2 regions of the Micromonospora nigra genome follow, and region 2 is predicted to be linked to the other one. Evidence: riboswitches for the same ligand, from Rfam matches in the RefSeq annotation. Region 2 holds a riboswitch; the other holds the start of a gene.

Region 1 (15,544 bases), 630 kb from region 2:
ACCGACGCGGAGTCCCGCCGCCGGGCCGCCCCGCTGCACGTCAAGAGCGCCCTGCCGCCGGAGGACCCGGTGGTGGGCTCACCCGCGCAGCTCGTCGACCGGATCGGCGAGTTCGCCGCGATCGGCGCGAGCCGGGTACATCTGCGCCTGATCGACCTCGACGACCTGGACCACCTGGAGCTGATCGCGGCCGAGGTGCTTCCCCGACTGGACGGAACCCGATGACGGACACCCACACCGATCCCGGCGACGGCCTCGAACTCGGCCCCGTGGGTCAGGAGGTCGTGCTCGACAACGACCGCGTCCGGGTCTGGCACATCCGCCTGGAGCCGGGCGAGCGGCAACCGCTGCACCGGCACGACCACCCCTACCTGGTGGTGGCCGTCCAGGGCGCGAAGAACGTCGTGCAGACCGTGGACGGCACCCGGATCGACGCCGACGAGCCGACCGGCGGGGTCGTCTACCGGGATCCGGGCGCGGTGCACATGCTGACCAATGTCGGCGACACGACTTACCTCGCCCGGCTGGTCGAACTCAAGTAGACCCGCCGGGAGCAGGTCCGACGCTCCGCACGGCGCGCCGGTGGCGATCGGACGCACCGGACCGTAACGTGCCGGACATGGCCTTTCGGACCTGGGGCAGACTGCTGCTCACGGCGCTCGGAGTGAGCGTGCTGGCCGGGGCGGGTCAGCTCGGTGTCGCCTTCGGGTTCGGCATCGTCCGGCTCACCGGCGCGTTCACCGGCGACACCGTCAACCAGTGGCCCGCCCAGCTCGTGTGGGTCGGCTGGTTCGCGGCGAACGCCGCCGTCGCCGGAGCCGTGCTGACCGACCGCCTCGCCCGCCGGAACGGGCAGCTCGCCGGCACCGGCGGCCGGCTCGCCGTCGTGGGCGCCGCCGCCCTGGGCGCGACCGTCGTGGCACCACTGTGCATGCAGCCCGCCCGCAACGCCGAACTGGTCTTCGTGGACCCGGTGTGGGCCATCGGCATCTGCGCGGTCCTCGGCGCGGTGGCCGGGGCGGGCGCGGCGCTCGCCGTCCTCGTCCGCCCCCCGGTGGGGTGGAACCTGGCCGTCCTGGCCGGGGCGGTCTGGCTGCTGGCGCTCATGTCGGTCGGCCCGTCCCTGGGGGCGGACGGGCCGCTGCGGGCCGTCCGGCTGGGGGTGCTGGAGCCGCCGGGGCTCTCCGACGATGCCACCCAGCGGCTCGCCCTGCTGGTCCCGCCGACCGTGGCGCTGCTCGCCGGAGCCGCGACGGGCGCGCTGGCCCGCTGGCGCGGCCACCCACCCCTGGTGAGCATCCCGGCCGGGGTGGCCGGTCCGGTGCTGGTGGCCTTCGCATACCTGACCTCCGGGCCCGGCGACGCCGCCGACCGCTACCAGTTGTCCCCGTACTACGGGGCGTTGATCGCGGTGGCCACGGGCGCGCTCGGGTCGGCCGCCGCGGCGCTGCTGCCCGGGCCGGCGACCTGGCCGCCCGGTCTCGCCGGGGGGACGCGCGCCGGCAGCCCGGATCCTGGGGCGGGAACGGTCGGGCGGTCAGGCGAGGGCACCCCGGAGCCGGCCGTCGAGCCGACCGACATCCTCCAGCCACTGCCCCCGGGTCCGCCGCTGCCCCGCGCGGCGACCACACCCACCGGCGGCCCGGCCGACACCGTCGGCGCGGACCTCGTCCCCCGCCCCGACAACCGGGGTACGCCCGAGCAGGTCATCGGAGGGCCGCGCTCCGCCCCGCCGCACTGGGACTGGCCGAGCACGGGGGCCGGACCGACGGCAGGCCGGCCCGCCCCGACCGACGGTCCGGCACCGGCCGACGTCGTCGCACCGCACGACAGCTCCGCGTTGGACGAGGTCACCGCCTCGGACGAGGTCACCGCGCCGGACGAGGTCACCCCACCGGACGAGGTCACCGCACCGACCGGCGGCGCGCCCGACGCCGCGCCCCCGACCGACACCACACCGGGCCCGGCCGCATCGCCGGCAGCAGCACCGCCACCCATCGCGGCGCCGTCCGTCACGCCCTCGCCGCCGCCGGCCCCCGCCGGATCGCCCCCGGACCTGCCCGTCGACCACGAGCCCGCCGGGCAGGACGTGACCGGGCAACCGCCCCGGCCCCGGCACCACGCGTTGCTGCCCGACCTCAACCGCGCCAGCACCTGGGACGCCTTCGGCACGGTCCACCGCTCCGGCCCGGCACGCCGCCCCCGGACCGGCCCCCCGGCGGCCCCACCGACAGGGGTCGACGCGCCGTTCGCGGCCGACACCGACCCGGTCGGGAACACACCGGAGCCGTCGGCGGGGAAAGGCGGGGTCACTCCGCAGTTCCCCGACCCCTCGGTGGTGGCCCGCGATCTCACCGCCGCCTTCGCCAACCCGCCGGCCGCCGCGAAGACGCCACCGGCCGCCCCCGCACCCCCGCCGGCGGGGGCGGACACCGCCGACCCCGCGAACGGCCCAGCCGACCCTGCGAACACCGGCGGCCCAGGGAACACCGGCGGGGACCGGGGCCGGGCACGTCGCGGACTGTTCCGTCGGCCGAAGCTTCGCGCCGGACAGGACCGCCCGGCCGAGCGGGACGGCGAGCCGCTGCCCGACCAGGACGAGGAGTACGTGGACTGGGTGGCCGGGTTGAGCCGACCGGTCGCCGACAACGAGCCGGCGCAGGAGAGCGGGCGCCGTTCGCTGCGCTCGTCGGGCCGGCACCACGAGAGCTGACCCGCTCGGCCACCACCACGAGAACTGAACCGCTCGGCCGGCACCACGAGAACCGGCCCGCTCAGCCGGCACCACCGGAGTTTCGGCGGCGCCACCGGAACCGCCGGACGGACCGCCCTGCCGGGACGGCCTGTGGGCGGGGCGCCACCAGCGGTGACGCCCCGCCACCCGCGCGGTCAGGCCAACGGCAGGTACACCTTGCCGCCGGAGTTGACGAACTCCTCGGACTTGTCCTGCATGCCGCGTGCCGCGTACTCCTTCAGCTCCTGGGTGATCTTCATGGAGCAGAACTTCGGGCCGCACATCGAGCAGAAGTGCGCGGTCTTGGCCGGCTCGGCCGGCAGCGTCGCGTCGTGGTACGACCGGGCCGTCTCCGGGTCCAGCGAGAGGTTGAACTGGTCCTCCCAGCGGAACTCGAACCGCGCCTTCGACAGCGCGTCGTCCCACGCCTGGGCGCCGGGGTGCCCCTTGGCGAGGTCGGCCGCGTGCGCCGCGATCTTGTACGCGATCACGCCGGCCTTCACGTCGTCGCGGTCCGGCAGCCCCAGGTGCTCCTTCGGAGTGACGTAGCAGAGCATCGCGGTGCCGAACATGCCGATCATCGCCGCGCCGATGGCCGAGGTGATGTGGTCGTACGCGGGCGCGATGTCCGTGGTCAGCGGGCCGAGGGTGTAGAACGGGGCCTCGTGGCACCACTCCTGCTGGAGGTCCACGTTCTCCTTGATCTTGTGCATGGGCACGTGCCCGGGGCCTTCGATCATCACCTGGACGTCGTACTCCCAGGCGATCTTCGTCAGCTCGCCGAGGGTGCGAAGCTCGGCGAACTGCGCCTCGTCGTTGGCGTCCGCGATCGAGCCGGGCCGCAGCCCGTCACCCAGGGAGAACGTCACGTCGTAGCGGGCCAGGATCTCACACAGCTCACGGAAGTTGGTGTAGAGGAAGTTCTCCTGGTGGTGGGCCAGGCACCAGGCGGCCATGATGGACCCGCCGCGCGACACGATCCCGGTGACCCGGTCGACGGCCAGCGGCACGTACGGCAGCAGCACCCCGGCGTGCACCGTCATGTAGTCGACACCCTGCTCGGCCTGCTCGATGACGGTCTCCCGGAACACCTCCCAACTCAGCTTCACCGGGTCGCCGCCGACCTTCTCCAACGCCTGGTAGATCGGCACCGTGCCGATGGGCACCGGCGAGTTGCGCACGATCGCCTCGCGGGTCTCGTGGATCCGCTTCCCGGTCGACAGGTCCATCACCGTGTCCGCGCCCCACCGGGTCGCCCAGGTCAGCTTCTCCACCTCCTCGGCGACCGACGAGGTGACCGCCGAGGTGCCGATGTTGGCGTTGACCTTCACCAGGAACGCCTTGCCGATGATCGCCGGCTCGCACTCCGGGTGGTTGACGTTGAGCGGCAACACGGCCCGTCCGGCGGCGATCTCGTCCCGGACGAACTCGGGGGCCATCCCCTCCCGCACCGCCACGAACTCCATCTCCGGCGTGACGATCCCGGCCCGCGCGTACGCGAGCTGCGTCGGCCGCTTCCCGTCCGCCCCGGCCAGCGGGGTTCCGGCACCCCGACCGGGGGCGACGTCCCCGCGCTCGGCGATCCAGGGCCCGCGCAGCGGCGGTAGCCCCACCTCGGGGTCCGAGCCCGGCCCCGAGGTGTCGTACAGCCGCACCGGCGGGTTGTCCCCGGTGAGGTCGACCTCCGCGAACGGCACCCGGACGTCCGGTCGGGACCCCTCGACGTACACCTTGCGACGTGCCTGCATGACAGCCTCCCTGAAGATCAAGCGGACCAGCCGAAGTGGTCCAGCGGGCCGCGTCCCGCGCCCAGCTCCCAGTCCCGCGCGCCGGTCAGCGCGCGGGTGACGTACTCCTTGGCGGCCGACACCGCCGCCGGCACCGGGTCGCCCAGCGCCAGCCGCACGGCCGTGGCCGCCGAGAACGAGCACCCGGTTCCGTGGTTGTGCCGGGTCGGCACGCGCGGGGCCCGCAGCAGGGTGGTTCCGCCGGGGCCGTGCAGCACGTCCACCGCCTCGCCGTCGGCGGCCACGTCGCCGCCGGTGACCACCACCCATCCAGGGCCGCGGGCCGCCAGCGTCCGGGCCGCGACGACCATCTCCTCGACCGTGGTCACGGGGCCGCCGGTGAGGGCGGCGGCCTCCGCGCAGTTCGGCGTCGCCACCAGCGCGTACGGCAGCAGCCGCTCGACGCCCTCGACCACGCCGAGCGGGTGTCCGCTGGTGGCCACCAGCACCGGGTCGACGACCAGTTGCGGAAGCCGGCCCTCCCTGGCCGCCTCGGCGACGGCGTCGGCCACGGCCGGGGTGCCCAGCATTCCCGTCTTGACGGCCCGCACGGAGAAGTCGGCCAGCACGCTGTCGAGCTGCTCGGTGACCGTTCGCGGCGGCAGCGGCAGGACGGCGTCCACACCCCGGGTGTTCTGCGCGGTGACCGCGGTGATCACGCTGGTGCCGTACGCGCCGAGCGCGGCGAAGACCTTCAGGTCGGCCTGGATTCCGGCGCCGCCGCCGGAGTCCGAGCCGGCGATGGTGAGGACCGTGGTGGGTGTCATGACTCTCCCGCTGTCGTTGCGCTCTGGGGCTCCCCGAAGACGGTCGTCAGCGCGACGGCCGCCTCGGTGGGGTCCTCGGCGCGCATGACGGTGCCGAGGACCGCCACGCCGGTGGCCCCCGCCCGCACGCAGGCCCGAACCTGCGCCGCCGTTGCGATCCCGCCCAGGGCCAGCACCGGCACCGGGCTCGCCGCGACGAGCGCCGCCAGCCCGGCCGGGTGCAGGGGCGGGCCGTAGCCGGGTTTGGTCCGGCTCGGGTAGACCGGCGAGAGGGTGACGTAGTCCTCCGTGGTCAGGCGGGCCAGCTCCGCCCCGTCGTGGCAGGAGCGGCCGACGAGTCCGACGCGCGGCGGCGGGTACGGGCCGGCGGCGGGCAGGTGCACCGCGTCGCCGTCGAGCGGGTCGGGGCCGGCGACGACGAGGGTTCCGCCCGCCTCCGCGAGGACGGCCCGCAGGTCGGTGGCGAGGGCGGCCCGCTCGACGCGCGGCAGGTCCTTCTCCCGCAGCACCACCCAGCGCACTCCCCCGGCGACCGCGCCCGCGACCACCTCGACGAGCGGCGTCCGCGCCAGCCGTCGGTCGGTGAGCAGCACGACCCCCGTGGGCGGAACCGGCGGGTTCCGGGTGGACCGTGGCACCGCCACGGCGCGGCTCCCGCTGCCGGGCCGCGTGTCGAGCCCCGACGACGCGGTCACAGGTCCGGCCTGCCCTCGTCAGGGGTGGAGGCGAGGGCGTGGAAGCGGCGGGCGATCCGCCCCGCGCCGTACGCCAACCGGCCCGCCTCGACCGCGTACCGCATCGCGGTGGCCATCGCCACCGGGTCGGCGGCCCGGGTGACGGCGCTGGCCAACAGCACCCCGTCGCAGCCCAGCTCCATGGCCAGTGCCGCGTCGGAGGCGGTGCCGATGCCCGCGTCGAGGATCACCGGCACGTCGACGCTCTGCCGGATCAGCCGGATGTGGTGCGGGTTCGACACGCCCAGCCCCGACCCGATGGGTGCGCCCGCCGGCATCACCGCCGCACAGCCCACGTCCGCGAGCCGCCGGGCCAGCACCGGGTCGTCCGACGTGTACGGCAGCACGGTGAACCCGTCGGCCACCAGCTCCTCGGCGGCGCGCAGCAGCTCCACCCCGTCGGGCAGCAGGGTCCGCTCGTCGCCGATCACCTCCAGCTTGACCCAGTCGGTGTCGAACGCGTCGCGGGCCAGGTGCGCCACCTTCACCGCCTCCGTCGCGGTGTAGCAGCCCGCCGTGTTCGGCAGCAGCCGCACCCCGCACCGGTCGAGCAGCTCCAGCAGCCCACCGGAGCCGCCGGGGGTGGTGCCGACCCGGCGCAGGGCCAGGGTGACCAGTTCGGTGCCGGACGCCCGGATCGCCTGTTCCAGCACGTGCAGGTTGGCCGCGCCGCCGGTGCCGAGGATCAGCCGGGAGGTGAACGCGTCGCCGCCGAGGGAGAGGGTCACGGCGCTCACCCGCCCTGCGCCGCGCTGAGCACCTCGACCCGGTCACCGTCGCGCAGCACGGTCTCCGGCCAGCCGGTACGCGGCACCACCTCGCCGTTGACCGCGACCGCCACCCCACGTTGCTGCGGGGTGACCTCCCGGACCAGGTCGGCCACCGTCACGCCGCCGGGCACCGTACGCCCGGTGCCGTTTACCGTCAGTTCCACGTGTTCTCCTCCGTGCCGAAGCGGTCGGGCCGGAACGGGGCCAGCAGGGGGTCCGCGACACCGTCGACGATCAGGCCGGCGACGAGGTCGGCGGTGACCGGGGTGAGCACGATGCCGTGCCGGTGGTGCCCCGTCGCCGCGATCACCCCGGGGCGTCCGGGCAGCGGGCCGAGGATCGGGGCGTTGTCTGGCGTACCGGGGCGCAGCCCCGCGAGGGTCTCCACCAGGTCGTACTCGGCGAGTTCCGGCACCAGGTCCACGGCGGCGCGCAGCAGCCGCAGCACCGCCCCCGCGACGACGGTCGTGTCGGAACGCTCCTCCTCGGTCGCGCCCACCACCACCTCGCCGCTGTCGCGGGGGACCAGGTAGACGCGCTCGCCGTCGGCGTACCCCCGGATGACGTGCCGGAAGCCCGGCCCACCGCCGCCGGGCGCACGCAGCCGCAGCACCTGGCCCTTCACCGGCCGGACCGGCAGCCCGGCGAGGGCGGCGGCGCCACAGCCGGCGGCCACCACGACCGTCCCGGCGTCCACATCGGACAGCCGAGTCACGAGGCCGGGCACCACCACCGCACCGGCCCGTTCGGCGGCCGTCCGCAGTGCCGGCACGAGCCGGCGCGGATCGACCTGGTGGTCGGTGGCGGCGAGCGCCCCGCCGCGCAGCCGGGGAGCCAGCGCCGGTTCGCGGTCGCGCAGCTGCGAGGGGCGCAGCGGCGTGACCGGCAGCCCCAGCCTCTGCTGGTACGCCCACAGCCGACGCGCCTCGGCCAGGTCGTCGCCGGTGAGCCCGACGACGAGGGTGCCCTCGGTGCGGTGTCCGACGTCGGCCCCGGCCGCCTCGGTCAGCTCGGCCGCGAACGCGGGCCAACGGGCGGCCGAGGCGGTGAGCAGCCCGGTCAGTTCCCGCTCCCCGAAGTACGCCTCGGCGACCGGAGCGAGCATTCCCGCCGCGACGTGGGACGCGCCGGAGCCGGGAGCCGGATCGTGCACGGCCACGCGCAGTCCCCGGGCGGCGCAGCGCCAGGCGATCGCCAGGCCGACCGGTCCCGCCCCGATCACGGCGACGTCCGGCCGGCTCAACACCCCAGCGCTCCGAGCAACTCCGCGGTGGCCCGGGCGGGATCGGCGGCGGCCGACAGCGCCCCCACCACCGCCACCCCGTACGCCCCGGCGGCGACGAGCGCCGGCACGGTCGCCGCGGTGACCCCGCCGATGGCGATCACCGGCACGTCGACGGCCGCCGCGACGGCGCGGACCCCGGCGGGGCCGATCGGTTCGGGCAGCCCGTCCTTGGTGGTGGTGACGTGGCAGGGCCCCACGCCCAGGTAGCTGGCTCCGGCGGCGACGGCCTCGGCGGCGGTCACCGGTTCCCGGGCGGTCGCGCCGAGCACCGCCGCCGGGCCGAGCACCCGGCGGGCCGCCGCGACGGGCAGGTCGTCCGCGCCGACGTGCCCACCGGCGGCAGCCACGGCCAGGGCCACGTGCAGCCGGTCGTTGACCAGGCACGTCGCCCCGTAGACGGCGCACTGGCCCAGCACCCGACGGGTCAGGTCGTACGCCTCGCGGTCGGTCGCCGAGTCCTCGACCCGGACCTGCACCACCAGTTCGGCGCGGGCCACGGCCAGGGCAGCGGAGACCACGGCGAGCGGATCACGCCCGGGTCGGGTGTCGGTGACCAGATGCAGACGCCCCAGGGACGGCACGGCAACGCTCCTCCCTGCGCCGGCATTACCCGGATCAGGTTCGACGGTCGGGGGCTGTGTCAGCCCCCCTCTCAGCCCGGTGCACCGGGCTCCCGTGGGTTACTTGCGTGCCACCGTACGACGAACCGGCGGATCCGCCAAGCGCGGGTACGGGATTTCACAGCGACCGCCCGAAGGCGCCACCCGGGGCGGCGGGTGACCCCACCGTCACACCATGCTGTCCGGATACCCTCCGCCGCCGTCGCCGGGCGGGTTCAGCGGCGCGCGGGTTCAGAGGATGGCGCGCAGGGCCTTGAGGTCCTCCTCGGTGGGGTGCCAGGCGCCCGCCTCGGCGTTGGCGCGCACCTGCTCGGCCGTGGTGGCGCCCGCGATCACCGAGGCCACCGCCGGCTGGGCGGCCAGCCCGCCGATCGCCACCTGGAGCATCGACAGCCCACGCTCGGTGGCGTACGTCCCGATCGCCTCGATGGTGTCCCAGTCGGCGGCGGCGAGGCGCTGCGCGTACCGGCCGCCGCCGGCGAGGCGGCTACCCGCGGGCGGGGCCTCGTCGCGCTTGTACTTGCCGGTGAGCAGGCCGTTGGCCAGCGGGAAGAACGGCAGCATGCCGAGGCCGAAACGTTCGCAGGCGGGCAGCACCTCGATCTCGGCGTCCCGGTTGAGCAGGCTGTAGTGGTTCTGCGCGCTGACGAACCGCGTCAGGCCCCGGGTCTTCGCGGTCCAGTCGGCGTCGGCGATCTGCCAGCCGGCGAAGTTGGAGTTGCCCAGGTAGCGGACCTTGCCCGCGCGGACCAGGTCGTCGAGGGCGGCCAGGGTCTCGTCGATCGGGGTGCCGGGATCGGGCTCGTGGAGCTGATACAGGTCGATGTGGTCGGTGTCCAGCCGGCGCAGCGACGCCTCGACGGCGCGCACCACGTACCGGCGGGAACCACGGACGCCGAAGTCGCGGCCGTTGGCCCCGCCCATCGACATGCCGAACTTGGTGGCCACGACCACGTCGTCGCGGCGGCCCTTGAGCGCCGCGCCGAGGCACTCCTCGGACGCGCCGTGCGGCTCGCCGTAGATGTCGGCGGAGTCGAAGAAGTTGATCCCGGCGTCGAGCGCGGCGTCGACCACCGCCCGGGTGCCGTCGAGGTCGAGCTTGCGGCCGAAGTTGTTGCAGCCGATGCCGACCACGGACACCACGAGCCCGGAGTCGCCGAGCCGCCGATAGGTCATCTCAGTCACGAGATCCACTCTATGCGGCGGCGACGCACCCGGCCCGGCGTAGGCCACGACCCGTCAGCCCACGTCCCACACCGGTTCGGAGGTCTCCACCACCTCTCCGTCGCCGCGGAACAGCACGAAGCGGTCGAAGGTGCGGGTGAACCAGCGGTCGTGGGTGACCGCGACCACCGTGCCGGCGAAGGCGGACAGTCCGGCCTCCAGCGCCTCGGCGGAGGCCAGGTCGAGGTTGTCGGTGGGCTCGTCGAGCAGCAGCAGGGTCGCCCCGGACAGCTCCAGCAGCAGGACCAGGAAGCGCGCCTGCTGGCCACCGGAGAGGGTGCCGAACCGCTGGTCACCCTGCGCTGCCAGCTCATACCGGGACAGCACCGCCATGGCCGCGTGCCGGTCCATGCCGGCGCGGTGCTCGTCGCCCCGCCACAGGATCTCGACCAGGGTCCTGGCCATCAGCTCGGGCCGGTCGTGGGTCTGTGAGAAGTGTCCCGGGCGGACCCGCGCGCCGAGCCGCGCCATGCCGTCGTGGCGCACGGGGGCGAGGGCCGCCGCGCCGTCGACCGGCCCGTTGGCCGGATCGGGGTCGGTGCCGCCGCGGGCGAGCAACCGCAGGAAGTGCGACTTGCCGGTGCCGTTGGCGCCGAGGACCGCGACCCGGTCGCCATACCAGATCTCCAGGTCGAAGGGGTAGGTCAGGCCGTCCAGCTCCAGCTGTTCGCAGATCACCGCGCGTTTGCCGGTCCGTCCGCCGGCCAGCCGCATCCGGATGTCCTGCTCCTTCGGGGGTACGGGCGGCGGCCCGGCCTCCTCGAACTTGCGCAGCCGGGTCTGCGCCGCCTGGTAGCGGGAGGCCAGCCCGTCGTTGTACGCGGCCTTCTGCTTGTACATCAGCACCAGCTCACGCAGCTTCTGGTGTTCCTCGTCCCAGCGGCGGCGCTGCTCGTCGAGCCGGGCGTGCCGGGCCACCCGCGCCTCGTGCCAGCTCGCGAACCCGCCGGGGTGCACCCAGGCGCTGCCACCCTCGACGGCGACCACCCGGTCGGCGGTGTGGGCCAGCAGCTCCCGGTCGTGCGAGACGTAGAGCACGGACTTGCCGGATTCGCGGAGCCGCGCCTCCAGCCAGCGCTTGCCGGGCACGTCGAGGAAGTTGTCCGGTTCGTCGAGCAGCAGCACCTCGTCGGGGCCGCGCAGCAGCAGTTCCAGGGCGAAGCGCTTCTGCTGACCGCCGGAGAGGGTACGCACCGGCCGGTCGCGGGCGGTGTCCCAGGGCAGGTCGAGGACGATGGTGGTGACGGTGTCGAAGAGGACCTCGGCGTCGTATCCGCCGGCCTCACCCCAGGCGGCGAGCGCGTTCGCGTACGCCAGTTGGGCCTTGCCGGCGGCGGTGCTGGACGCGTCGCGTGCGTCGGCCGCCCGCATGGCCGCCTCGGTGGCGGCGAGCCGGTGACCGGCGTCGCGCAGTGCCGGCGGGGCCAACGACAGGGCCAGGTCGGCCAGCGTGGACTCGTCGCCGATCATGCCGATGAACTGGCGCATGACGCCCAGCCCACCGGCTCGGGCGATCGCGCCGGTCTGCACGGGCAGGTCACCGGCGACCATGCGCAGCAGCGTCGTCTTGCCGGCGCCGTTGGGCCCCACCAGGGCGACCTTCGCGCCCTCACCGACCCGGAACGACACGTCGGCGAAGAGTTCCCGCCCGTCGGCGAGGGTGTGCCCGACTGCTGCCACGTCCACGTATCCCACGCGGGCATCCTGCCCGAGTGGCGGTCGGGCGGCCCAGTCAATTACGGGTGACGCGCAGCACCCGGAAGCCCTTCTGGCTGGCGTGCCGGTCGACCTGCCAACCCTGGTCGACCAGCCAGCGGTGCAGCGAGTCGCCGCCGAGGTGCCGGGCGACGACCAGCCAGCCCACCCCGTCGGGGGCGAGCCGGGGCAGCCAGCGGGCCAGCAGCTCGTGCAGGCCGTCCTTGCCGATGCGGATCGGCGGGTTGGACCAGAGCTGGGCGAAGGTGACGTCGGCGGGTACCGCGTCGGGGTCGAGCACGCGCACCCGGTCGGCCGCGCCGACCCGGGCGGCGTTGGCGGCGGCCAGCTCGCGGGCCCGCTCGTTGACGTCGACCGCCCAGACGGTGGCGGCGGGCGCGGCCTCGGCGAGCACGCAGGTGATGGGCCCGAAGCCGCAGCCGAGGTCGAGCAGGTGGCCGGTGGTGCCGGCGGTGGGCAGGTCGGCCTTGCGCAGCAGCACCGCCGTGCCGGGGTCGAGGCGGGTCGCGGAGAAGACCCCGGCAGCCGAGGTCAGCGTGTAGTCGCGGTCGGCGACGGTGAACTCGATCTCGCGCGGGCGCGCGGAGGTCGCGGGCTCAGCGGTGAAGTAGTGGTCGCCGGTCACCGGGGCATTCTCGCACCGCGCCGGGCGGTCGTCCGGCGCGGGAGTGCGCGGGACGGGCGCCCCGACCCCGGGCCGGGCGGCGGCCACGGGGCCGGGCGGCGGCCGTGGAGGCCGGGTGGCGGACACCGTCACGGGTGGCGGTCGTGGAGGCCGGGTGGCGGCCGTGGAGGCCGGGTGGCCGCCACATGGGGACGGTCGACACCGAGATTCTCTGAAATTGCCCCCTAAAGGGACAAACACTCCTACTCTGGGCGACATGGCGTATCGGTACGAGTCCGATGAGGACGCATACGTGAAGCACTCCGAGGACGGGCCCGAGCTGTCGCCCCCCGAAGGCCCACCACCTCCGGCGGGACCTTCCCCGTCGCGCTTCCCCACGCCGTCGCTGCCGCACCCCAACCAGCTCGTGCTGGCCGCCACGGCACCGCCCCGCGTCGCCGCGCCACCGCCACCGCCGGCCGACGAGGAGGAACCGCCCGTCAGCCTGCTGTCGGACGAGCCGCCGCGGCCCACCGGCGAACCGACACCGCGTCGCGGCCCCGGCCGGGCCTGGCAGGTGCTGGTCGGCACCGCCGCCGTGCTGGTCCTGCTCGGACTCGGGGGCCTCATCGGCGCGGTCCTGCTCACCGACCGGGACACCACGCCGCAGGCGGCACCCAGCGCAGATCTCGCCACCACCCGGGACCACACGCCCACCACGAGCGACCTCGACTCCCGCGACACCGACCAGGCGCCGCTCACCGCCCGGGAGGTCTTCCCCGGCGACACGCTGGTGGTGGCCGACGGCCGGCCCGCCTACCGGGTGCTGCGGACCAACTCCAGCGGCAGCTGCGCGGTCGCGACCACGGGCGAGGTGTCCGACCTGCTGGTCCGCCTCGGCTGCAACCAGGTGGTGCGGGCGACCCTGCGAACCTCCGACGGCGAACACCTGGTCACCGCGGGGTTGTTCAACCTGACCGACCGGTCCAGTGCCGAACGGGCCCGCGACCGGGTGCGGCAGATTCTCGACGAGCGGCAGGGCAGGTTCCGGGGCATGCCCGCCGACGAGCAGACCGACACGATGGCGACCGCACCCGCCCGCGTCGGCTGGCAGGTCCGGGGCCACTACCTGGCGTACGCGGTGGTCACACGTAGCGACGTCAGCACGATCCGCTCGGGGGACACCACGGTACGCGAGGTCCTGTTCGACCTGATCGAGCTGCACCTGAACCGGGGCGTGCTGGAACGCCGTGCCGACGGAGGCACGGCCGCCCAGCCCAACCAGGGGACCGACGACGACACCGGCGGCCAGGACGGCACGGGGTCCAGCGGGGACTGAGCCCCCGTTCCGGCCGGCGGCGGGTGCGTGGCGACGGCCACGCACCCGCCGCGTCCGGTCAGCCCTCGACCGGCACCCGCAGTCGCCGGGTCAGGTCGGCGCGGCGGGCGTACTCGGCGGGGTCTTCGGGATAGCCGACCGCTACCAGGGTCAGACCGTGCGCCGGCGCGACGGTCACTTCGCTGGACCGTTCCCGGCGGGTGAGCAGGCCCGCCGGCCACTCCACCCCACGCCGGCCGTCCCCGGCCACCAGCATCGCCCCGACCAGGCTGCGCACCATCGCCTGACAGAACGCGTCGGCCTGCACCGTCGCGACCAGGATCCCGTCCGGGTCGCGTCGCCAGTCCAGCCGGGTCACCTCGCGCAGCGTCGTCGCATTCTCCTTGCGCCGGCAGTACGCGGCGAAGTCGTGCTCCCCCACCAGACCGGCCCCGGCGGCGTTCAGCGCGTCGAGGTCCAGCGGCTTCGGCCAGGCCAGCACCTCGTGCCGGCGCAGCGGCTCGGCCCCCCACGGGGCGTCGGTCACCCGGTACTCGTAGCGGCGGAAGGTGGCCGAGAACCGGGCGTCGAAGTCGGTGGGCACCTCCGTCATCGCGCGCACCCGCACATCGGTGGGGAGCAGCCGGGCCAGCCGACGCAGCAGCTTCGGCCCGTGCTCCCGCCACGTCGCGGTCGGCAGGTCGAGGTGGCAGACCTGCCCGGACGCGTGCACCCCGGCGTCGGTGCGGCCGGCCACCGTCAGGCCGGTCGCGGTGCCCGCACCGAGGACCAGGTCGAGTGCCTCCACCAGCACGCCCGCCACCGTACGGCGGGTCGGCTGGGCGGCCCAGCCGGAGAAGCCGGTGCCGTCGTACGCGACGTCCAGCCGAAGCCGGCTGCGCTCCTGCACCTCGTACCTCCCCTGACGGATCGGGCCCGGCACCCCCTGGGGGATGCCGGGCCCGACGGTGGTCTGGATCAGACCTTGCCTTCCTCGGTGGCCAGGTCGCTGTCCTCGCGGGCGGCAGCGGTGTCGCCGGAGGCCGACACCGGCGGCTCGGCGTCCTGGTCGCCCGGCGTCGACGTCGACGCCGGGGTGTCGTCGGCCGGGGCGAGCGCCTCGACCTTGTCCTGCTGCGCGGACTTGCGGGCGGCGGTCTTCTTGTTCGCCTTCGGCGCGGCGACCTGAAGCTCCTCGACCAGCTCGATGATCGCCATCGGAGCGGCGTCACCCTTGCGCGGACCGGTCTTCACGATCCGGGTGTAGCCACCGTTGCGGTTGGCGTACCGGGGCGCGATCTGGTCGAACAGGGAGTAGACCACGTCCTTGTCCTTGACGACGGCCAGCACCCGCCGACGCGAGGCGAGGTCGCCGCGCTTGGCCTTGGTGATGAGCTGCTCGGCGAGCGGACGCAGCCGCCGGGCCTTCGTCTCGGTGGTCTGGATCTTGCCGTGCTGGAACAGCGCAGTGGCCAGGTTGGCCAGCATCAGCCGCTCGTGCGCGGGGCTGCCGCCGAGGCGGGGGCCCTTGGTGGGCGTGGGCATGCTTGGTGCTCCTCAGGTGTGGCGGCAGCGCGGACTAGAGCTGCTCGGTCTCGCGGTAGTCGTCGGTGTCGTAGTCGGCCTCGCCGAAGGTGTCCACGACGTGCGCCGGGTCGAAGTTCGGGGCCGAGTCCTTCAACCCCAGCCCCATCCCGGCCAGCTTCATCTTGACCTCGTCGATCGACTTCTGGCCGAAGTTGCGGATGTCGAGAAGGTCGGCCTCGGTACGCCCGATGAGCTCACCAACGGAGTTGATGCCCTCGCGCTTGAGGCAGTTGTAGGAGCGGACGGTGAGGTCCAGCTCCTCGATCGGCAGCGCCAGGTCCGCCGCCAGCTGCGCGTCCTGCGGGGACGGCCCGATGTCGATGCCCTCGGCGGTCTCGTCCAGCTCCCGGGCCAGCCCGAACAGCTCGACCAGCGTCGAACCGGCGGAGGCCAGCGCG
Region 2 (15,544 bases):
GGGTTCTTCAGCGCCAGGGTCGCCCCGCCCTCGACGGCGGCGGTCAACTGGGTCCAGGTGGTCGCCTGGTTGGGCAGCCCGAGGGCCACCGCACCGTCCGTGGCGGCGGCGGCCGGCGCGGCGTCGAGGGCCGAGGCGGCGGTGGTGGCGGCGACCGCGGCACCGCCGGTCACGGCGGCCCGGCGCAGCAGGCCGCGCCGGGAGGCGCGGCGGTCGGGTTCGGACGACGGCATCTCAGTTCCCCCGTGGGTGGTGGACGGACGATCAGGCACCGGTGACCTGGCTCGGGTGGCCGACCAGCAGGCTGGTCAGGTCGACGATCACGTGGGTGGGCGAGCTGATCGCGTCGATCGTGATGACGCTGCGCCACGCCCCCACCGCGCCGAGCTCCGTGAACAGGAAGTTCGACAGGATGGTGCCGGTGGTCGCCCAGTTCAGGGTGGACGCGTTGGGTTTCGGGCCGGAACCCCACACGGTGAGCACGCCGGGGCCGGTCATTCCCACCACGGTGACGTTGCCCTTCATGGCGTAACCGTCCCGGACGAAGCTGTCCAGGCTGACCACGATCGGCTTGCCGGGCACGACCCGACCGGCGGAGTCGAGGGTGCCCGCACCGGAGACGATGTGCCGACGCAGGTCCGCGTCCCGGGTGTCGAGCACGCGGGTCGGCTCGACGGTGACCGACGTGGTGGCCCACTCGCTGGTCCAGGCCCAGCCGTTGGTGCCGTCGCGTTCGCTGCTGTGGTGGCCGGCGCGGACGAACAGGTCGCCCATGTCGTCGACGGCCACGGTGCCGACCTCCGAGTCGAGCACCTGGGGGTAGAGGCTCTCGCTGGGCACCAGCCGCAGCGGTGCGCCCGCCGTGTTCGTCAGGACCAGCGTCCCCGGGCCGGAGGCAGCGCTCAGGGTGGTCGTCGCGGGACCGGACTCGTTGCTCTCCCCCATGGTCAGGTCGTCACCGGGGGCGGCCTGCGCGGTCCCCGGGACGGCGACGGCCGCCACCGCGCCCGCGCCGACGGTCGTCGCGGCGAGGGCGGCGGCGCGGCGCAGCACCGTGCGCCGCCGCGAATCGTGGTCGTGCTGTGTCTCGCGCGCCATGCGCACACCCCCGTGAGTAGAAAGAGCCCGGGGAATGCTCGCACGAGATCAACCGCCGCTCAACCACCCGCCGGTCGGCGTTCCGACCCGGCGGGAGAGCGCGGGAAGGCCGACGGCCCCGCCTCAGGTCGGGGCGGGGCCGTCGGCCGACCTACGCGGCGACCACGCGGGGCCGTCGCCGGTACGGCTCAGCAGCCGGGCAGCCGCTCGATCAGGTACCGCTCCACCTGGTCCAGGGCGATCCGCTCCTGGGTCATGGTGTCGCGGTTGCGCACGGTCACCGCGTCGTCGTCGAGGGTGTCGAAGTCGACGGTGACGCAGAACGGGGTGCCGATCTCGTCCTGGCGGCGGTAGCGGCGGCCGATGGCCTGTGAGTCGTCGAACTCCACCACCCACCGCCTGCGCAGCTGCGCGGCGAGCGCCTTCGCCTTGGGCGAGAGCGCCTCGTTACGAGACAGTGGCAGCACGGCCACCTTGACCGGGGCCAGCCGAGGGTCGAAGCGCATCACGGTGCGCTTGTCCACGCCGCCCTTGGTGTTCGGGGCCTCGTCCTCGTCGTACGCCTCGAGCAGGAAGGCCAGCACCGCGCGGGTGAGGCCGGCGGCCGGCTCGATGACGTAGGGCATCCAGCGTTCGCCCTTGCTCTGGTCGAAGTAGGACAGGTCGACGCCGGAGTGCTTGCTGTGCGTGGACAGGTCGAAGTCGGTGCGGTTGGCGATGCCTTCCAGCTCGGCGAACTCGGTGCCGCCGAACTGGAACCGGTACTCGATGTCGACCGTGCGCTTGGAGTAGTGGGAGAGCTTCTCCCTGGGGTGCTCGTAGAACCGCAGGTTGCTCTCGGACAGGCCGAGGTCGACATACCAGTTCCAGCGCTCGGAGAGCCAGTACTCGTGCCACTTCTCGTCGGAGCCCGGCTCGACGAAGAACTCCATCTCCATCTGCTCGAACTCGCGGGTACGGAAGATGAAGTTGCCCGGCGTGATCTCGTTGCGGAACGACTTGCCGGTCTGCGCGATGCCGAACGGCGGCTTCTTGCGGGCGACCGTCTCCACGTTCTTGTAGTTGACGAAGATGCCCTGGGCGGTCTCCGGGCGCAGGTAGTGCATGCCCTCGTCGCTCTCCACCGGGCCGAGGTAGGTCTTCATCAGGCCGTTGAACATCTTCGGCTCGGTGAAGGTGCCCTTGTTGCCGCAGTTCGGGCAGTTCAGCTCCGTCAGCGCGGCCGGCGGCCGGCCGTGCTTGGCCTCGTACGCCTCCTCCAGGTGGTCGGCCCGGAAGCGCTTGTGGCAGGACTGGCACTCGGTCAGTGGGTCGACGAAGGCGTCGAGGTGGCCGGAGGCGGCCCAGACGTCCCGGGCCAGGATCACCGCGGAGTCGAGGCCGACCACGTCGTCGCGCTGCTGGACCATGGTCTTCCACCACTGCCGGCGCACGTTCTCCTTGAGTTCCACGCCGAGCGGGCCGTAGTCCCACGCCGACCGGGTGCCCCCGTAGATCTCGCTGGAGGGGAAGACGAAGCCCCGGCGCTTGGCGAGGCTGACGACGGCGTCGATACGGTCGGCTGGCATGTTTCCTCCTACGCCGACTGGCGGTCGGCGGGGACGCGGTGGGATGAACCGGAACGGTCCGGGTCGACCGTAGGGCGGTGGCCGACCCGGGAACCAGCACATTACCGGGGACGGGTCAGTCGACCCCGCAGACCTCCAGGCCGCCGGTCTGCCGGTCCTGCCGGAGGGTCACCTGCTGGCGTTCCCGCCCGCCGCCGGCGTAGGTCACGTCGACCGGGACCGTGAGCGTGGTCGGGTCCACCTCGCCGACCCGGTAGCTCGCGATCTGCGGCTCGGCGGACACCCGGCGCTCGAACTCCGGCCGCGACTCGCGGCGCTTGGCGTCCTCGCAGAGCTGGTCGTAGGCCTGGCCGTAGCGCTGCTCGGACAGGGCGCGGTAGTAGTCGGAGGAGACCGTGCGACTCTGCTCCTCGATCGCCTGCACCCCGCTGACGAGCAGGCCGACCACGGCGGTTCCGCCCCCGCCGCAGCACAGCAGCAGGGCGAGCGCGCCGGCACCGAGGCCGAGCCAGAGTCGGGCCCGGCCGCCCTCGGTGGGCGGGGCGGCGAACGGCGGCGCCACCCCGGGCCCGGCCGGCGGCGCGGGGGCCCCGGAGGCGGCGGGGGCGGGCCCGTGGGCGGGCCGGGCGGCTGCGTGGGGTGCGGGCCCTGACCGGTCGTGGGGTGCGGCGGAGGCCCGGACAGGGGCAGCGCGGGGTACGGCGGGGGGCCTGCCGGTCCGGGTACGGTCATACGAGCAGCGTAGTGCCCGAGCGCTCAGCGGTAAGGACCCGCGGCCCGATCACTGGCGAGCACCAACACGTCGCCGCCGGGAGGGGCGGTTGCCAGCGCCTCGTAGGCGGACGGCTCGTCGACGCTCTCGGCGAGCAGCGGCACCGCGGTCACCTTGACGTCGAAGCCGCCCAGGGCCCGGCGGTAGGTGCCGACGGACTCCCACTCGGTGACCAGACACCAGTGCCGGGGGTCGTCGAGCGCCCGGACGAGTTGCCCCCGCAGGTAGCCGGGCCGGGCCGCGAGGGCCGCGAGGGCCGCGTGCGCCCGCTCGGTGAACGCCTCGGCGAGTTCCGCCTCGACCACGAACCGGTTGGTCACCAGCACCGGCTTCCTCCTCGTAAAGTTGGTGGGATGCAGCGTACGCAGAACTCCCTGCCCGCCCGGCTGGCCCGGCAGAACCCGACGACGGTGTTCCTGGTCACCCTGCTGGTGGCGCTGGTCGCGTTCTTCACTCCCGGTGTCCTCGGTGGCCTGCTCACGCTGCTGCTGGCCGCCGGGGTGGCCGCGCTGCTGGTGACCACCTGGGCGGTACAGACCCCGCCGACCCGGGTGATCCGGCTGCTGGTCCTCACGCTGCTGGTCACCGCGGGTCTGGTGAAGCTGCTCTGACATGCAATCATGCGTTTTTGACAATCATTGTCGTTCCGCGGAAGGTTGAGCCCATGAACCTCCGCCCGACCCCTCGCGCCCTGGCCACCGCCTCCGCCGCCCTGCTCGCCCTGGGCGGCGTCGCCGCCTGCTCGACCGAGGACGCCCCGGCCGGGGCCGACCCGCAGCGCATCGACGTGGTGGCCGCCTTCTACCCGCTCCAGTTCGTCACCGAGCGGGTCGGCGGCGACGCGGTGACGGTGACCAACCTCGCCAAGCCCGGCGCGGAACCGCACGACCTGGAGCTGAACCCCGGCCAGGTCGGCCAGATCAGCGAGGCCGAGCTGATCGTCTTCCTGGACGGCTTCCAGCCGGCGGTCGACGAGGCCATCGAGCAGAACGGCGGCGACCGGGCCTTCGACGTGGCCACGGTCCAGCCGCTGCTCGACGCGGCAGCCGGCGGCCACGACCACGGCGCTGAGGACGAGCACGGCCACGACGGCGAGGGCGAGCACGCCGAGGACGAGCACGCCGAGGCGGAGAAGCCGGGCGAGCACGCCGAGGAGTCCGGCGGCAAGGACCCGCACGTCTGGCTCGACCCGACCCGGCTGGCCACCATCGGCGACAAGCTCGCCGAGCGGCTCGGTGCCGTCGACCCGGACCGCGCCGGCGAGTACACCGAGCGGGCGAAGGCCCTGCGCACCGAGCTGGAGAAGCTCGACACCGAGTTCACCGAGGGCCTCAAGACCTGCCAGCGGCGGGAGATCGTGGTCAGCCACACCGCGTTCGGCTACCTCGCCCAGAAATACCAGCTGGAGCAGATCGGCATCACCGGCCTGACCCCCGAGAACGAGCCGTCGCCGCAGCGGCTGGCCGAGGTCGCCGAGGAGGCCCGTGAACACAAGGCCACCACGATCTTCTTCGAGACCCTCGTCAGCCCGAAGGTCGCCGAGACGATCGCCGAGGAGGTCGGCGCGCAGACCGCGGTGCTCGACCCGCTCGAGGGCCTGTCCGCCGACGGCGGCGGCGACTACCTTTCGGTGATGCGCACCAACCTGCAGAACCTGAGGACGGCGTTGAGCTGCTCGTGACAACCCCTGTCATCACCGTCACGCACGGGGTGGTCGGCTACGACGGCCGCCCCGTGCTGCGTGACGTGTCCCTGACCGTGACCGCCGGTGAGGTCGTCGCGGTGCTCGGCGCCAACGGCTCCGGCAAGTCCACCCTGATCCGCGCCGCGCTCGGGCTGGTCCCGCTCACCGCCGGCGCCGTCGCCCTCTTCGAGCGCCCGTTGCGGCGGTTCCGCCAGTGGCACCGCATCGGGTATGTCCCGCAGCGGCTCGGCGCGGGCGGCGGCGTACCGGCCACGGTGTCCGAGGTCGTGGCGTCGGGCCGGCTGGCCCGCCGCGGTGTGCTGCGCCCGCCGGGCCGCGCCGACCGGGAGGCGGTCGCCGAGGCACTGCGCGCGGTGGGGCTCGCCGACCGCGCGAAGGACCCGGTGTCCACCCTGTCCGGCGGCCAGCAGCAGCGCACCCTCATCGCCCGCGCGCTCGCCGGCCAGCCGGAACTGCTGGTGCTCGACGAGCCGACCGCCGGGGTGGACGCCGCCAGCCAGGAGGCGTTCGCCGGGGCGCTGCGCGGCTTCGTCGACGGCGGCGGGACGGTGCTGCTGGTCGCCCACGAGCTGGGGCCGCTGCGTCCGCTGATCAGTCGGGCCGTGGTGGTGCACGGGGGCGGCATCGCCCACGACGGCGCGGTGCCCGAACCGGCGGGCCACCACGCGGCGCCCGACCACGACCACGTGCACCCGCACGGCCCCGAGGAGCCCGCCGGGCTGTGGAGTGCCCCGTGAGCCTGTTCCAGTACGAGTTCATGCTGCGCGCCCTGGTCGGCGCGCTGATCATCGGCCTGGCCGCACCGGCCCTCGGCATCTATCTGGTGCAGCGGCGGCTGGCCCTGATCGGCGACGGGATCGGCCACGTCGCGCTGACCGGCGTCGGCGCCGGCCTGCTGTTCAACCAGTCCCCCGTGCTGATGGCGGTGGCGGCGGCCACGGTCGGCGCGGTCGCCATCGAGCTGATCCGCGAGCGCGGACGCACCTCCGGCGACCTGGCGCTGGCGCTGCTGTTCTACGGGGGCATCGCCGGTGGGGTGGTGCTCGTCGGGCTCTCCGACAGCAGCAACTCCAACCTCAACGCCTACCTGTTCGGGGCCCTGACCACCACCTCCCGCCAGGACCTGACCACCATCGCGGTGCTGGGGGTGGCGGTGCTGGTGGCCATGCTCGCGCTGCGCCCGGCGCTGTTCGCGATCTGCCACGACGAGGAGTACGCCCGCGTCTCCGGCCTGCCGGTACGCGCCCTCAACCTGCTGCTCGCGGTCACCACCGCGGTCACGGTGACCATCGCCATGCGGGCGGTCGGCGTCCTGCTGATCAGCGCGCTGATGGTGGTGCCGGTCGCCACCGCCCAGCAGGTCACCAGGGGGTTCCGCAGCACGATGACCGCCGCGATGGCGCTCGGCCTGTTCGCCGCGGGCGCGGGGATCTGGGTGGCGGCGGTCGCCGACACCGCCCCCGGTGCCTCGGTGGTGGTGCTCGCCATCGCCGGTTTCCTGGTCGTGGCGGTGCTCGGGGCGCTGTGGCGGGGGCTGCGCCGGCAGCCCGCGCCGGCCCCCGTCGTGGCGGAGGAACCGCCCGAGGTGGTGCTGCACCGATCCTGACCGGCGGCTCGGCCGTGGGATTGGTTACCGTTGCGGGGTGACCATCGGATCCGGCTACGACGCCTACGAGGGTGCCAGCGAGCTTCTGCGCGCCCTGTCGGCACCGATCCGGCTGGCCATCGTCAGCGAGCTCGCCGAGGGTGAGCGCTGTGTGCACGAGCTGGTCGAGAAGCTCGGCGCGGCGCAACCGCTGGTCTCCCAGCACCTGCGGGTGCTGCGGGGCGCGGGCGTGGTACGCGGCTCCCGACGGGGCCGCGAGATCGCGTACGCCCTGGTGGACGAGCACGTCGCGCACATCGTGGCCGACGCGGTCAGCCACGCCGGGGAGGCGTCATGAGTGAGGGCGGAACGGCGGTCCGCAACACCCGTCAACGGTCGGCGGTCAGCGCTCTGCTGGCCGAGGTGGAGGGCTTCCACAGCGCACAGGACCTGCACGCGATGCTGCGGGACCGGGGCGAGCGGGTCGGCCTGACCACCGTCTACCGCACCCTGCAGAACCTCGCGGACGCGGGCGAGATCGACGTGATGCGTCCGCCCGGCGGTGAGCATCTCTACCGGCGGTGCAGCGAGGGGCACCACCACCATCTGGTCTGCCGCTCCTGCGGGCGGACGGTGGAGGTGGCGGGGCCGACCGTGGAGAGCTGGGCCGAACGGGTGGCCGCCGAGCACGGCTTCACCGACGTCAGCCACACCCTGGAGATCTTCGGCACCTGCCCGACCTGCGCCCGCTGACCGGTCGGCGGGGTGCCCCGGGGGCCCGGTCCGTGGCACGCTGTGCGGCGTGAGGATCTACGCTGATCGTTTCCCGGTCGCCGTCCGCCAGGTGGTCACCGACCTGCTCGTCGTCGCCTGGGTCTATGCGGCGGTGCGCGGCGCGATGTGGCTGCACGACCTGGTGCGACGGCTGGCCGTACCCGGGGAGAAGCTGGAGTCGGCCGGCGGCGGACTGGCCGACAACCTGGGCGAGGCCGGCGGCAAGGTCGGCCGGGTGCCGCTGGTCGGCGACGAGCTGACCGCGCCGTTCGAGCGGGCCGCCGAGGCCGCCCGCTCGCTGGCGGAGGCGGGGCGCGACCAGCAGGAACTGGTCGACCAGTTGGCCCTGGCGCTGGCCGTGGCCGTGCTGGTGTTCCCGCTCGGGCTGGTGCTGTTCGGCTGGCTGCCGCTGCGGGTGCGCTGGATGCGCCGGGCCGGGGCGGCGGCGACCCTGGCCGCCGCACCCGGCGGCCGGGACCTGCTCGCCCTGCGGGCGCTGGCCGGTCAGCCGCTGGGCCACCTGACCCGGATCGCCCCGGACGTGGCGGAGGCGTGGCGTCGGGGCGACGACGACACGGTCGACGCCCTGGCCGCCCTGGAGCTGCGCCGCCTCGGCCTGCGCCCCCCGCGCCCACGCTGAACCCCGCCCGCCGGCCCGGGTGACCGCTGCCCCGGCGACCGGAGCTCCGGCACCCTCGGGCCGGCGGGCGGTGGCGGGGTCAGGGGATCGGGGGGATGCGGCGGCGGACGTCGCGGGCCGTGGACTCGCCGGGGGTCCAGCGGGCCACCCAGGGCAGGTCGGCCGGCGGGGTGATCACGTCCTCCTCCAGCGACGCGTACCGGCCGGCGAGGATCCGCCGCGCCGCGACCACGTCGACGGAGTCGGTGTTCTCCCACAGGGCGGTGAACAGGGCAGCAACCCGCACCCGCGCCTGCCGGCAGAACAGGTCGGCCAGCTCCACCCCCTCGGGGCGGGTCTCCCGCTCCGCGCGGGCCCGAACGCAGACCGCGCTCATCGCGAACAGCTCCGCGCCGATGTCCACCACCCGGCCCAGGAACGCCTGCCTGCGTTCCATCTTCCCCTGCCAGCGGGACATCGCGTAGAAGGTGGACCGGGCCAGCTTCCGCGAGGCGCGCTCGACGTGGCGCAGGTGTCCGGCGAGGGGGCCGAACTCGGCGTACGCCGTGGGACGCTGGCCCGCTCCGACCGCGAGGGTGGGCAGCCACCGGGCGTAGAACGCGCCTGCCCGCGCCCCGGCCCTCGCCTTGCGGCCCAGACCGGCGTCCGGGTCGATGATGTCGCCGGCCACGGACAGGTGCGCGTCGACCGCCTCCCGGGCGATCAGCAGGTGCATGATCTCTGTCGAGCCCTCGAAGATGCGATTGATCCGCAGGTCACGCAGCATCTGCTCGACGGCGGCGGGCCGTTCGCCCCGGGCAGCCAGGGAGTCGGCCGTCTCGTAACCCCGACCGCCACGGATCTGGACCAGCTCGTCGGCGACGCGCCAGGCCATCTCGCTGGCGTAGAGCTTGACCAGCGCCGCCTCGATCCGGATGTCGTTTCGGTCGTCGTCGGCCAGCAGGCAGCACAGGTCGAGCATGGTCTCCATGCCGTACGTGGTCGCCGCGATGAACGACAGCTTCTGCGCCACGGCCTCGTGCTCGCCGACCGGCCGGCCCCACTGCACCCGGTCCGCGGCCCACTCCCGGGCCACGTTGAGCGCCCACTTGCCGGCGCCGACACACATGGCGGGCAGCGACAGGCGGCCGGTGTTCAACGTGGTCAGGGCGATCTTCAGCCCCTTGCCCTCGCCGCCGATGACGTTCTCCTTCGGCACGAACACGTCGTGGAAGCGGGTGAGGCTGTTCTCCAGGCCGCGCAGTCCGAGGAAGGCGTTGCGCCGCTCGACGGTGATGCCCTCGGCGTCGCCCTCGACGACGAACGCCGTGATGCCGCCGCGTCGGCCGTCGGCGGCCGGCACCCGGGCCATCACCACGAGCAGGGTGGCGATGGTGCCGTTGGTGGCCCAGAGTTTCACGCCGTTGAGCCGGTAGCCGCTGCCGTCGGGGGTCGGCTCGGCGGTGGTGGCCAACCGGGCCGGGTCGGAGCCCACGTCCGGCTCGGTGAGCAGGAAGGCGGAGACCTCCCCGGCGGCCAGGCGGGGCAGGAACCGGTCCTTCTGCTCGGGGGTGCCGAACATCTTCAACGGCTGCGGGACGCCGATCGACTGGTGCGCCGACAGCAGCGCGCCGAGGGCGGGACTGACCGATCCGGCCAGCATCAGCGCCCGGCAGTAGTGCAGGTTGCTCAGGCCGAGCCCGCCGTGGGCGCGGTCGATCTTCATGCCGAACGCGCCGAGCCGGGCCAGCCCGTGGAACACCTCGTCGGGGATGTGGGCGTCGCGTTCGATCGCGGCGCCGTCCACCTCCGTCGCGCAGAACTCCCGCAGCCGGCCGAGGAAGTCCTCGGCCCGGGCGGTGTCGGCCGGGTCCGGACGCGGCCAGGGGTCGATCAGGTCGACGCGGAGCCGACCGAGGAAGAGTTCCCGGCCGAAGCTCGGTCGGTCCCAGGCGGATTCGCGGGCCGCCTCGGCGACCCGGCGGGCCTCCTTCTCGGACACCTGGCCCGCCTCGCCGGGCAGGGGCCCGGCTCCGTCGGAGGTGGATGGAGTGTGCTCTGTCGTGGTCACGGCTGCCCCCTCGAACCTCGGTTCGGTGTGCTGCGTCATGTGCTCGACGAACGTGACGCTACCCCCGGGTGTTACCCAGGGGTAGCGTCGCGCAAATATCGAGGGATATCGAGGCGTCAGGCGATCCGGTCGTCGTCCTCGTCGTCGTCCTCGTCGTCGTCACCCCAGTTGCGCCGGGAGAACGGCAGCACGGCCCAGAACGTCAGGAACCACAGGGCCGTGATCGCGCTGAGCACGAAGGCGACCGGCCGGTCGAGCACGAAGTCGGTGACCAGCAGCACCGCGCTGACCATCGAGATCAGCATCAGGGCCAGCCCGCCGCTGGCCATCCGGTGCGCGAAGCGCACCAGTTCCGGCTTGCGCCCCTGCCGGAACAGCGCCCGGTGGAACGCCACCGGAGAGATGATCATCGCGGTGGCACCGGCCGCGGCCAGCAGGGCCACGATGTAGACGTCCTTCTGGAACTGCGTCGTCCGCTCGAAGCCGGCACTGAAGGGCAGAGTGAGCAGGAACGCGAAGAGGATCTGCACGCCGGTCTGCGCGACCCGCAGCTCCTGCAACAGATCGGTGAAGTTGCGCTGCCAGCGCTGCTTCTCGGTTTCCTTCGACACGGGCGACCTCCGGTGAGCGTACCCCCGGCGGTGTGCGACACGCCGGCGGAACGCTTGTGCCCCAACGGAAGCGGCATGAAACCGCTTCGCCAACCGGGCGGCGGGTCAGGCCCGCACCCGGGCCAGGATCGCCTCCGCCAGCGCCGCCGGCGCCTCGTCGGGGATCCAGTGGGTCACCCCGGGCAGCACCACGAAGCGGTAGTCGCCGGGCACGTGCGCGGCGCACGCCTCGGCAGCGGTGCGGCCGATCGCGAAGTCCCGGTCGCTCCAGACGTACGTGGTCGGCACCGGCACCGGCCCGGTGGTGGCCATGTCCCTCCGGGACATGGCCCGGTACCAGTTCAGCGCGGCGGTCAACGCGCCCGGCTCGCGCATCGGATCCGCGTACGCCGCCACCCTCGCCCGGCCGCCCACCCCGCGCAGCAACCGGCGCAGGCCGAACCCCTTCAGCGCCAGCAGCGCCCGCTCCGCCCGGCCCGTCTGACGGAACAGCACCATGTACGCCGAGCGCGCCTTCTGCCGCGTGTCGGTGGTCAGCGCGTGCGCCATGGCGGCCGGGTGCGGCACCGACACGGCGGTCAGTGTGCGGACCCGGTCCGTGTGCCCGGCGGCCAGCTTCCAGGCGACCACCGCACCCCAGTCGTGACCGACCACGTGCGCGGCCTCGACGCCGAGGGCGTCCAGCACGGCCACCGCGTCGGCGACCAGCTCCGGCATCCGGTACGCCTTGACCGCAGCCGGCCGGGCCCCGGGCGAGTATCCCCGCTGGTCCAGCGCGTACGTGCGCAGTCCGGCGGCGTGCAGGGCGGGCACCACGTCGTCCCACTCGCCGGAGTGCTGCGGGAAGCCGTGCAGCAGCAGGACGGGCTCACCGCCCTCCGGACCGCCGACGCGTACCTCGAACTCCAAGCCCCTGGCTGCGATTCGCATGATCGGCACCCTACCCGCGGGCCGCCCCGGGGTCACTCGTACTGACGCCGGGGGGTGGGCACCTGCCGCCAGGACTCCACCTCGATGAAGGGGATCTCCGCGTCGTTGACCGGGTCGCGGCCCAGCCGGTCGCTGTAGCGGCCGGTCACCTCGATCCAGGTGTCGTTCGCCAGCCCGGCCGGCACGTCGCCGGTCAGCCCGAGCTTGACCGGCCGGCCGTCGGCGGCGCAGCAGGACATCACCATCCGGGCCAGGATGGGCTGGCCGTCGGGGCCGGCGGCGACGAAGCCGGTGAGCATCACCCGCCGACCACCGATCGAGGCGCCCTTGTCGAACAGCGCCCGGGAGGCGTAGTCGAGCACGCTCACCTGCACCGGATCGCCGTCGGGCAGGGGCGGGTAGTCCGACTGCTGCTGGCTGGCCAGCGCCGTGCCCGCCTGCCCCGCCGCGTACGACCCGAGGGCCGGCGGCGCGACGAGCAGCAACCCGAGCACGGGCAGGATCAGCAGCCAGCCGACCCGCGGCTCGTGGTGACCGTGGCCGTGCCCGTCGTGCTCCGACCCGGCCACGGCGGGTCCGTGCCCGGCGTTCCCCGGGCCGCCCGCCGGCACGTCACCGGCCACGTCCGGGCTCCCCGCCGGGACGGCCACCCGGGCGGCCGGGCGCAGCTCGTACCACAGGGTCATCACGGCGGCGACGATCAGCAGCAGGCCGGCGGCGATCAGGAAGGGACGCAGCCCCTCCTTGACGTAGCGCAGGTAGAGGTCGGTGACGCTGGCCCGGACCACCGCGCCGCCGAGCAGGAGCAGGACGACCGCCTGCGCCTGCCGGTTCACAGCAGCACCGCCCCGGCGCCCACGGCCACCAGCACGGCCACCGCGAAGGTGGTCGGGGCGAACCGGAAGGCGAACCGGCGGCCGAACACCCCCGCCTGCATCGAGATCAGCTTGAGATCGACCATCGGCCCCACCACCAGGAAGACGAGTCGGGACGTGAGGGAGAACTGCGACAGCGAGGCCGCCACGAAGGCGTCCGCCTCCGAGCAGAGCGACAGCAGCACGGCGAGGACCGCGAGGGCCAGCACCGACAGCCAGGCGTTGTCGGCGAGGGTCTGCAGCCACCGCTCGGGCACCAGCACGTTGATGCTGGCGGCGGCCATCGCGCCGAGCACCAGGAAGCCCCCGGCGTGGGTGACGTCGTGTCGGACGGCCGCCCAGAAGGCGCGCCCGCGCGAGGCGTCGTCCAGCTCGGGCCGGCGGGGCAGCCGGATCCAGTCCGCGCGGCCGAGGCGCAGCCACAGCCAGCCCATGACCATCGCCACGATCAGGCTGGCCAGCCCCCGGGCCAGGACCATCTCCGGGTTGTTCGGGAAGGCGACCGCGGTGGCGGTGAGCACGATCGGGTTGATCGCCGGGGCGGCCAGCAGGAAGGCCAGGGCGGCGGCCGGGGTGACTCCCCGACGCATGAGCGACCCGGCGATCGGCACCGCGCCGCACTCGCAGCCGGGCAGCACCACGCCGGCCGCACTGGCCGCCGGCACGGCGAGCGCGGGATGCTTCGGCAGCGCCTTCGCCCAGAAGGAGCGGGGCACGTAGACCGCGATCACGGCCGACAACACCACGCCGAAGGCGAGGAACGGCACCGCCTGCACCATGATCGAGACGAAGACGGTGGTCCAGGTCTGCAACCGGGGCTCGGCGAGAGCGGTGGCCAGCGGCGCCCGGAAGATGATCAGGAGGACCAGCAGCGCGGCGAGGACCTCGACCGAGCCGATCCGGCCACCGAACAGCCGCCGGTCGTCGGCCGGGGCGTCGGGCGGGGCGGGGGCGCGCCCGGGCGGCTCGCCGGGCGGCGCGGAGTGCTGGGTGTCTGTGCTCACGTGTTCGTCCTCTGCCCGTCCGGATCGGCGGCATGAGGTTACCGCGTGCAGCCGTTCACGTCGATGGATGTCACACCCTTCGGCGGGTTCGCGGCCTCGAAGGTGCGTCGCCATGACCTGCGGAAAGATCACTTTGCCTGATGATCTTCGCTGGTGTTAGCGTCGGTGCGACAACGTCACCTCCGACAGGGGAGCGCGCAGCGCTGAGAGTGCGGGTCCGCCCGCAGACCCTCGAACCTGATCTGGGTAATGCCAGCGCAGGGAGTTCGGTCGACCTCCAGCCGCGCCGTCGTCCGGCCACCACCGGGCGCGGCGTGCGTCTTGCCTGGTTCACCACGGACTGGGGAGCAACCGCATGAAGCACACCGACACCAACCGTTGGCGCACGATCGACATCGTCGTCGCCTCCGTCATCGCCGTCGCCTTCGGCGTGATCTTCTGGGCCTGGGGCCTGCTCTGGAGCGCTACCGAGGCCGCCTTCGCCTTCTTCCCACCGGCCCAGGCGCTGATCTACGGCATGTGGCTGGTGCCCGCCGTGCTCGGCGGGCTGGTCATCCGCAAGCCGGGAGCGGCGGTCTACTGCGAGCTGCTGGCCGCGATCGTCTCCGCTCTGCTCGGCAGCCAGTGGGGTGCGCTGACCATCGTGCAGGGCCTGTCCCAGGGCCTCGGCGCGGAGCTGGCGTTCGCCGCCTTCCGGTACCGCACCTTCCGGTTGCCCACCGCGCTGCTGGCCGGCGCGCTGACCGGCCTCGGCGCCGCGCTGTTCGACTTCTTCTACTGGAACGTGGCCACCGACCTGACCAGCTACCGGATCCCCTACGCGCTGATCACCATCCTCAGCGCGACCGTGCTCGCCGGCGCCGGGGCGTACGCCCTGACCCGCGCCCTGGCCACCACCGGCGTCCTCGACCGGTTCCCCGCCGGCCGCGACCGTGCCCTCGTCTGACCCGACCGACTGAACCGGCGAGCCGGGCCACGAGGAGGTGGGATGAGCGGCGTCGACCTGCGGGGGTTCGGGTGGCGGCACGCCGGGCGACGCGCCTGGGCCGTCCGGCAGGTCGACCTGCGGGTGCGGCCCGGCGAGCGGGTGCTGCTGCTCGGACCATCCGGTGCGGGCAAGAGCACCCTGCTGGCCGCCCTCGCGGGGCTGCTGCCCGACGACTCCGGTGAACGGGAGGGCGACGTCACCGTCGACGGGCTGGAACCCCGCGACGCCCGCGAACGGGTCGGCATCGTCTTCCAGGATCCCGAGACCCAGTTGGTGATGGCGCGCTGCGGCGACGACGTGGCGTTCGGGCTGGAGAACCGGGGTGTGCCGGCCGGGGAGATCTGGCCCCGGGTGGACGAGGCCCTGCACCGGGTCGGCTTCCCGTACCGGCGGGACCGGCTCACCGCCGCCCTGTCCGGCGGCGAACAGCAGCGGCTGGCCCTGGCCGGGGCGCTGGCCCTGCGGCCGCGCCTGCTGCTGCTCGACGAACCCACCGCCAACCTCGACCCGGCCGGGGCGGCGTTGGTGCGGGAGGCGATCGGTCGGGCGATGGACGCCGACACCACCCTGGTCCTCGTCGAGCACCGGGTGGCCGAGGCGCTGCCGCTGGTCGACCGGGTGGTCGTCCTCGACCCGGGCGGCGGTGTCCGTGCCGACGGCCCGCCTGACGACGTCTTCGGCCGGTACGGGGACGCCCTCGCCGCCGAGGGGGTGTGGGTGCCCGGCCGCACCGTGCCGCCCCGCCGCGCCCGCAACCCGGCCGGCGACGTGCTGCTCACCGCCGACCGGCTCGGCCTGCCGCCCCGGCTGGCCGCCACCGACCTGACCGTACGCGCCGGTGAGGCCCTGGCGGTGCTCGGCCGCAACGGCACCGGCAAGTCCACGCTGGCGCTGCTGCTCGGCGGGCTGCTCCGGCCGGGCCTTGGGCGGGTCACCGCAAGTCG

Evidence for each region. A riboswitch is a leader RNA that binds a small molecule or an ion and turns the genes downstream of it on or off. The one in region 2 is predicted to bind thiamine pyrophosphate.
Region 1: it holds a riboswitch for thiamine pyrophosphate, as region 2 does, so the genes downstream of both, thiE (thiamine phosphate synthase) here and GA0070616_RS06095 (ECF transporter S component) in region 2, are expected to answer to the same signal.

What each region holds. Positions count from the first base shown of each region.
Region 1 is NZ_FMHT01000003.1:2,134,768-2,150,311, forward strand. Features, by position in the region: gene GA0070616_RS08950 (LLM class F420-dependent oxidoreductase) at 1-225, shown strand, start outside; gene GA0070616_RS08955 (cupin domain-containing protein) at 222-542, shown strand; gene GA0070616_RS08960 (hypothetical protein) at 620-2,713, shown strand; gene thiC (phosphomethylpyrimidine synthase ThiC) at 2,890-4,482, opposite strand; gene thiD (bifunctional hydroxymethylpyrimidine kinase/phosphomethylpyrimidine kinase) at 4,500-5,288, opposite strand; gene GA0070616_RS08975 (thiamine phosphate synthase) at 5,285-5,926, opposite strand; gene GA0070616_RS08980 (thiazole synthase) at 5,980-6,759, opposite strand; gene thiS (sulfur carrier protein ThiS) at 6,756-6,956, opposite strand; gene thiO (glycine oxidase ThiO) at 6,947-8,038, opposite strand; gene thiE (thiamine phosphate synthase) at 8,032-8,658, opposite strand; TPP riboswitch at 8,653-8,764, opposite strand; gene GA0070616_RS09000 (aldo/keto reductase) at 8,929-9,891, opposite strand; gene GA0070616_RS09005 (ABC-F family ATP-binding cassette domain-containing protein) at 9,937-11,616, opposite strand; gene GA0070616_RS09010 (class I SAM-dependent methyltransferase) at 11,654-12,262, opposite strand; gene GA0070616_RS09015 (hypothetical protein) at 12,519-13,580, shown strand; gene truA (tRNA pseudouridine(38-40) synthase TruA) at 13,639-14,469, opposite strand; gene rplQ (50S ribosomal protein L17) at 14,538-15,104, opposite strand; gene GA0070616_RS09030 (DNA-directed RNA polymerase subunit alpha) at 15,139-15,544, opposite strand, start outside.
Region 2 is NZ_FMHT01000003.1:1,502,334-1,517,877, forward strand. Features, by position in the region: gene GA0070616_RS28000 (hypothetical protein) at 1-233, opposite strand, end outside; gene GA0070616_RS28005 (hypothetical protein) at 265-1,098, opposite strand; gene GA0070616_RS06020 (glycine--tRNA ligase) at 1,287-2,666, opposite strand; gene GA0070616_RS06025 (Rv0361 family membrane protein) at 2,782-3,228, opposite strand; gene GA0070616_RS06030 (antibiotic biosynthesis monooxygenase family protein) at 3,423-3,764, opposite strand; gene GA0070616_RS06035 (hypothetical protein) at 3,792-4,049, shown strand; gene GA0070616_RS06040 (metal ABC transporter substrate-binding protein) at 4,103-5,119, shown strand; gene GA0070616_RS06045 (metal ABC transporter ATP-binding protein) at 5,116-5,880, shown strand; gene GA0070616_RS06050 (metal ABC transporter permease) at 5,877-6,749, shown strand; gene GA0070616_RS06055 (ArsR/SmtB family transcription factor) at 6,787-7,086, shown strand; gene GA0070616_RS06060 (Fur family transcriptional regulator) at 7,083-7,481, shown strand; gene GA0070616_RS06065 (hypothetical protein) at 7,531-8,142, shown strand; gene GA0070616_RS06070 (acyl-CoA dehydrogenase family protein) at 8,222-10,192, opposite strand; gene GA0070616_RS06075 (DUF6328 family protein) at 10,309-10,803, opposite strand; gene GA0070616_RS06080 (alpha/beta fold hydrolase) at 10,909-11,733, opposite strand; gene GA0070616_RS06085 (TIGR03943 family putative permease subunit) at 11,766-12,569, opposite strand; gene GA0070616_RS06090 (permease) at 12,566-13,612, opposite strand; TPP riboswitch at 13,790-13,894, shown strand; gene GA0070616_RS06095 (ECF transporter S component) at 13,968-14,558, shown strand; gene GA0070616_RS06100 (ABC transporter ATP-binding protein) at 14,601-15,544, shown strand, end outside.